Regions from separate parts of the Peribacillus sp. TH27 genome, predicted to be linked through region 2. Evidence: riboswitches for the same ligand, from Rfam matches in the RefSeq annotation. Region 2 holds a riboswitch; the other holds the start of a gene.
What was found. Region 2 has a riboswitch for cobalamin ahead of JFU24_RS10730 (ribonucleoside-diphosphate reductase subunit alpha). Riboswitches for the same ligand answer to the same signal wherever they lie in the genome.
Positions count from the first base shown of each region.

Region 1 (3,420 bases), 1.4 Mb from region 2:
TTCTCTAAAGGATGTACATGCTTTAGCCGGTTGAAATAGGCGTATTTATCTATGAGTAACATGTTTTGCCTGTTCGTCCTTTTCTTGAACGGACTGTTTATTTTTTTGTCGCATAACGCCGATGAAGTATCCTATGAATCCGGCGCCAATCGCGGCTTGGAGAGCAAACAATAAGCTTTCGGTTTCTGCACCTGGCGGCTCCCAGATACTGTTGAACCAAGGCTTATATTCTGGTTGGATTTTAGTGATGGCTTCTTCCGCCACTCCATCAGCTCCACCAAATTCTGTTCCTTGTTGGGTGATTAACGGAATTATAGCAAGTATGACGACTAGAAAAAGCAACAATAAACTTTTTTTCATGCTAACGAGCCTCCTTAGATAACACTCGCAGTAATTTCAATTCGCCTAGATTGTATTTCTTCAAGAAATTCATGACAACGACTGTCAATAAACCTTCACTGATTGCTAAAGGTATTTGGGTAAGGGCAAAGATTCCTGAAAATTTAGTGAATGAGGCCATGAATCCACCTACCTCCGATGGGAAAGCTAAAGCAAGTTGTACAGAAGTTATCACATAGGTGCCCAAATCTCCGAAAGCTGCTGCTAAGAAAACAGCAAGAGAGAAGGACCAACCTAATTTAGTAGCGCCTTTGAATACAAAATAAGCAATGAACGGCCCGCAAACAGCCATGGAAAAGGCATTGGCTCCTAGCGTAGTTAGTCCTCCATGAGCTAGTAATACAGCTTGAAATAACAGAACAATAGAACCGACGACACTCATGGCCAGTGGCCCAAACAAGATTGAACCTAAACCGACGCCGGTAGGGTGTGAAGAGCTTCCTGTAACGGAAGGGATTTTTAGGGCTGATAAAATAAAAACGAATGCGCCAGACAGACCCAGCATCATTTTTGTTTCTGGGTTTTCCTTCACTTTAGACCTAATAGAACGGTAACCCAAGATTAAAAATGGAAGTGTCACAGCCCACCAGAATATCGCCCATTCGATCGGTAAGAAGCCCTCCATAATATGCATGGCCATTGCTTTCTTTGGTACGAAGAGTAGTAAAATGACAAAATAAAGTATTTTCCAATTGGCTTTTTTCATTTTTTCTCCTTTCAACGCTTTTATTTTTAATGATTAAAGCTGAGAAGAGAAGTGGCGGGCAACATAAAAAGCACTTCTCTCAAAAAGAAAGAAGTGCGTAATGAACAGTAAGTTTGCAGCATAATACAAATATTAGCTTAGCTGCCTGATCCGCACACCCATCCTCGTAGGTTGTAAACAGTTTCACGCTTCATGGCAGGTCTCCTGGCTCTGGATCATCATCCTCATACATCCTTCCCATCGCGTTTGACAGTGGATTATTCATTACGTATTAGGACTTCCCTTTACAGTGGCGGGACCGCGCCGGATTTACACCGACTTCCCTATTAAGCTAAATTCCGAGGAATCTAGCACCATAAAACTTATGTAATTTTTTGAAAATTCTCGTTTATTGTACCATAAAGCAATGATTCCATCTACACTCTATTCATATTTTTTTTGAGAAGGATAAAATCGCAGTGAGGATAGGCATGAAGCTGGATTTTCACCATTAAACTTTTCAAAACAGTCGGAATAAACTATTGAATTTTAAAAAAGTTGTTATATGATAGATAAAGTTAACTAGAAATATATTATTATAAAACCAAATATTTCAATTTAAAAGTGCTCTTGTATGAACACGCAAGGGATAATAGGGAAATCGGTGAGAATCCGATGCGACCCCCGCTACTGTAACGCTGATGAAATTGTCGATAACCACTGGCCTAGAGCTGGGAAGGGACAAAAGTAAATTGAAGCGTAAGCCAGGAAACCTGCTTTTAAAATTGTGTGATACTTTTCGGAGGGAAAGGTAGAAGGACTATGGGGATTTTGAGAGTTTCACTTTGCTTGCTGGAGGCTCCCTTTTCATATAGTTTTTTTAAAACCTTAACTCTAACAGTTAAGGTTTTTTATTTTGCCTTTTCTCAGATTTAGGAGGAAGAAGATGACAACTTGGAACTTAAAAGGCACAAATTCGCATCTTTTGATTTGTAACGGCAGCAGTTGCATGAAAAAAGGTGGCGAAGAAATAACGCAAGCAATTCGTGATGAAATTACTTCACAAGGTCTGAATCAAAAAATTCATACTACTAGAACTCGCTGTAACGGAAGGTGTAAGGATGCCTGCGTTGTGATTGCTTATCCTCAAGGGACATGGTATCGAGTGGATTCACCTGATTTTGGACGAGAGATTGTCAGTAATCTCGATGATGAGAAGTTCATTCCACAGATGATTTACCAATTTACTAATGGAGAAATGACTCCTAATCCAGATTTTCCAGCTCAAACAGGAATTTCAAAAGACAAGTTGTAAAAGGAGATGTCTAAATGAGTACAAACGGTAAATTATTTGTCGTTGGCTTTGGACCAGGGAATTTTGAACATATTACCAAACGTGCTGTAGAAGCCCTTCAAGAAAGTGACTTCATCATTGGTTACAAAACATATGTGGAACTCATACAGGGCCTTCTTACAGATCAAACGATTATAAGTACAGGTATGACTGAAGAAGTATCACGTGCACAAGAAGCAGTGAAACAGGCGGAGTTGGGAAAGAAAGTGGCTGTAATTTCGAGTGGTGATGCAGGGGTATACGGAATGGCAGGGCTGGTTTATGAAGTATTGATTGAAAAAGGCTGGAAAGAAGAAACGGGAGTAGCCATTGAAATCATTCCTGGTATTTCTGCCATCAATTCATGTGCGTCTTTACTTGGTGCACCTGTCATGCATGATTCCTGTACCATCAGCCTCAGTGACCACTTAACGCCTTGGGATCTGATTGCCAAAAGAGTGGAGGCTGCAGCAATGGCTGACTTTGTCATTGCACTTTATAATCCTCGAAGCGGTAGACGGACTAGGCAAATTGTTGAAACACAGAAAATTTTACTGCGTTACCGCTCACCCGAAACACCTGTCGGATTGGTGAAAAGTGCTTATCGCGATCGTCAGGATATTGTGATAACCAATTTGAAAGACATGTTAAATCACGATATAGGGATGCTAACAACCGTCATTATTGGAAATTCATCTACCTTTTTATATGATGACAAAATCATCACGCCACGTGGATATCAAAGAAAGTATACATTGAATTCGGAAAAGCAACCATTGAAGCCGCATCAACGCTTGCAAAAAGAAGCAGAACCTTGGGCATTAGATCAAGAAACAGGTTCTATGCAGGAAGCGTACACCGAGTCGACTGGCGGAGTTGGATTGCTTACAAAAGCACCAGAAAAAAAGAGCACTTCTTTTGAAGTGGCAATGGAAGCACTCACAAGAGTTAAGGGTCAAACAGTTCAGCAATCAATTACGCCGATTGTTCTGCAAAAAATTGA
Region 1 covers NZ_JAEKEV010000002.1:520,333-523,752, reverse strand. Annotated here, with positions in the region: gene cbiQ (cobalt ECF transporter T component CbiQ) at 1-62, opposite strand, end outside; gene JFU24_RS04025 (energy-coupling factor ABC transporter substrate-binding protein) at 46-360, opposite strand; gene JFU24_RS04020 (energy-coupling factor ABC transporter permease) at 362-1,105, opposite strand; cobalamin riboswitch at 1,283-1,478, opposite strand; cobalamin riboswitch at 1,690-1,879, shown strand; gene JFU24_RS04015 ((2Fe-2S) ferredoxin domain-containing protein) at 2,031-2,399, shown strand; gene cobJ (precorrin-3B C(17)-methyltransferase) at 2,414-3,420, shown strand, end outside.
Region 1: it holds a riboswitch for cobalamin, as region 2 does, so the genes downstream of both, JFU24_RS04015 ((2Fe-2S) ferredoxin domain-containing protein) here and JFU24_RS10730 (ribonucleoside-diphosphate reductase subunit alpha) in region 2, are expected to answer to the same signal.

Region 2 (3,420 bases):
AATTTGAAGTTTTTCTTTTCTTCATAAAATTCAATTTCATATAAGGGATCGATTCCATCAGTGGAGTTACCGATTTTAGCCGTTGATGAATTAGGTGCAATGGCCATTAAATATCCATTACGGGTACCGTGTAGCTGCACATTTTCTTTTAAATCTATCCATTTTTCATCGGTATAGTCACGAAGTTCGAAATATTGGCCTGTATGCCAATCAGATCCTTCAAAATATGGGTACGTTCCTTTTTCCTTAGCCAATTCATTAGACGCTTTGATTGTTAAGTAAGCAATTTTTTCGTATAAAGTATCAGCATATTGAACGGCCTCATCTGATTCCCAATATATATTCTGGGTGGCAAGTAAATGATGCCATCCAAATGTTCCTAAGCCAATTGCCCGGTAACGCTTGTTTGAGATGGATGCTTGCTTGACCGGAAGACTGTTCACATCAATGACGTTATCGAGCATGCGGATCTGAATCGGAATCAATCTTTCTAATACATCGCTACTTACCGCGCGAGGCAGGTTAATGGAAGAAAGGTTACATACAACGAAATCGCCGCTTTTACGAACTACAACTACATCGCCATCTTCAGTTTCGTATTCATCCGTGATCGTTGAAGGGCTTAAGTTTTGAGCAATCTCTGTGCAAAGGTTGGAACAATAAATCATTCCTTTATGTTTATTAGGATTCTTACGGTTCACTTCATCACGGTAGAACATATACGGTACGCCTTCTTCTAGCTGAGAAATCATAATGCTCTTCATAATGTCCATCGCGTTGATTTTTTCAAAGCTATAGCTAGGAAGTGTGCCATTTTCCGCAGCCTCCACAGCGTGAGCGTAATGATTTCTGAAGCTTCCTTCGCCTTTTTTCTCGTCATAAAAATCTTCGAGTGAGAATCCAAGGGTTTGCTTTACGGTATGTGGGTCGAAAAGATACCATTCTTTCCGATCGCGTACGGCTTCCATGAACAGATCAGGAATACATACACCTGTAAAAATATCATGAGCTTTCAACCGGTCATCACCGTTTTGTGTCTTTAAGTCAAGGAAACTCATGATATCTTTATGCCAGGCATCCAAATAAATCGCGATTGCCCCTTTACGCTGGCCCAATTGATCGACGCTGACAGCAGTCTGGTTAAACAAACGGATCCAAGGGGTCGTGCCTGAACTGTTTCCAGAAAAACCACGGATATCAGAACCAAGTGAGCGGATTTTACCGACATAAAGTCCTACACCACCGCCGAATTTAGATACTTTAGCGGCATCGTAGTTGGATAGATAAATGCCATCAATAGAATCTTCAATCGCGTCAATAAAGCATGAACTTAACTGACCGTGAGTTTTTCCTGCGTTTGATAGGGTAGGTGTCGCGACGGTCATATACAGATTGGACATCGCCCAGTATGCCTCTTTGACAAGTTGCAGGCGGTGTTCTGTTTTTTCCATTCTCATAATTTCCATAGCGATGATCATGAAGCGCTCCTGAGGCAGTTCGTAGACCTTGTCTTTTTTCGGACGGGCTAGGTAGCGGTCGTTTAATAAGTAGATACCGATATAAGAAAATAGTTTATCTTTTTCCGGATCGATCACTAAGCCTAATTCTTCAATTTCTTCTTTGGAGTAAGAGTCGAGTAGTTCGGGTTTATAAATCGGGTAGCGTTCCCCCTCTTGCTGTTGAGAGAGTCCTGCGATTAATTCATAGAACGGTCCGTAGCTCACGCCCTCATAACCGCGATTCGCTTGTGCATCCCTGTACATCGTATTCAAAAGTTCTGCCGCAGCAACAAACGTCCAATCTGGAGCATCTATGTCTACACTTTCGAGAGCAAGCTGGATCAGTTTTTTTGAAGTTTGTTCTTCTGTTGAGTCACTTTTACGATCTAGCCATTTTGTAAAACGCTTTTTGAACTTTTCCATATCTAGCCGGCCTTCGAATTCCTTGGATAACATCTCAAGCTGGATAGAACTTGTTTCTGTGTCATTTTTCACTATAGTAGAGTTATATGTTTGAGTCATGAATAATCCTCCTTGTAAACTTCCATTAAATAAAAAAATCCGCCCAATAAATTGAGCGGATCAAACGATAGAATAAAAGAGCCATGAAAAAATAGCCGTTATACTATCGTTTCATCATCTCAATCCCCGAAGAATAAGAAACGTGAAAAATCCAGGCAGGTCTCCTGACTCATGATCATCCTACTTTGAGTTCTTCCCGTATAAAGAGCTATACAGTGGTTTTCTCATTTCGTCACATTTACAGTTGCGGGGACAGTTCCGGGTTTACACCGGATTCCCTTTTCAGCCATCACTGGCACCTTGGATTACAAATAATTCTATATATAGTTATGTGTGTTGTTTTTAATATCAATATCTAGTATTTCTGCTTATATTATCGTAATCCATATGAGACGATAATTCAACTAATATATTTGATAAAAACCAATCCTTATCTATTGACAAAGTGAGGGGAGAGGGAAAAAGAGTGAAAGAATTAATAGGAAAATGGGAAATTCAAACGCTGAATGTAAGAGATTTTATGTTAAAATAAAGTGTATAGTAAAGGTGGCTCTCCCTTATTGTAATGATGGGGGTTCCCGGAAAAATATTTATTAAAAAGGAGAAATAATCTTGGAAAAAGTATTAGTTTTTGGACATAAAAACCCAGATACAGACACAATTTGTTCAGCTATCGCTTATGCGGATCTGAAAAAACAACTAGGTATCAATGCTGAACCTGTTCGTCTTGGTGAAGTGAATGGTGAAACTCAATATGCATTAGACCAATTCAAATTCGAAGCTCCTCGTCTTGTAGAAAAAGTGGCAGGGGAAGCGGATGGTGTGATTTTAGTCGATCACAACGAACGCCAGCAAAGTGCAGAAGACATTGACCAAGTCCGTGTTTTAGAAGTTATCGACCACCACCGTATCGCTAACTTTGAAACAAGTGATCCTTTATATTACCGCGCAGAACCAGTTGGTTGCACGGCAACTATTTTAAATAAAATCTATAAAGAAAACGGTATTGAAGTGCCTAAAGCAATCGCAGGTCTAATGCTATCTGCCATCATTTCCGATTCTTTATTGTTCAAATCTCCAACCTGCACAGAGCAAGATGTTGCAGCAGCAATGGAATTAGCGGAGATTGCCGGAGTAAATGCTGAAACATATGGCTTAGAAATGTTAAAAGCAGGCGCTGACCTGAGCGACAAAACAATTGCCCAGCTAATTACTCTTGATGCAAAAGAATTCTCTATGGGAACTGCGAAAGTGGAGATTGCTCAAGTCAATGCTGTGGATCCGAATGAAGTTCTTGCAAAACAAGCTGAATTAGAAGCGGCTATTGAAGCTGTTATTGCTACGAAAGAATTAGATTTATTCTTATTCGTTGTAACGGATATTTTAACAAATGATTCTG
Region 2 covers NZ_JAEKEV010000002.1:1,936,898-1,940,317, reverse strand. Annotated here, with positions in the region: gene JFU24_RS10730 (ribonucleoside-diphosphate reductase subunit alpha) at 1-2,021, opposite strand, end outside; cobalamin riboswitch at 2,159-2,339, opposite strand; gene JFU24_RS10725 (manganese-dependent inorganic pyrophosphatase) at 2,634-3,420, shown strand, end outside.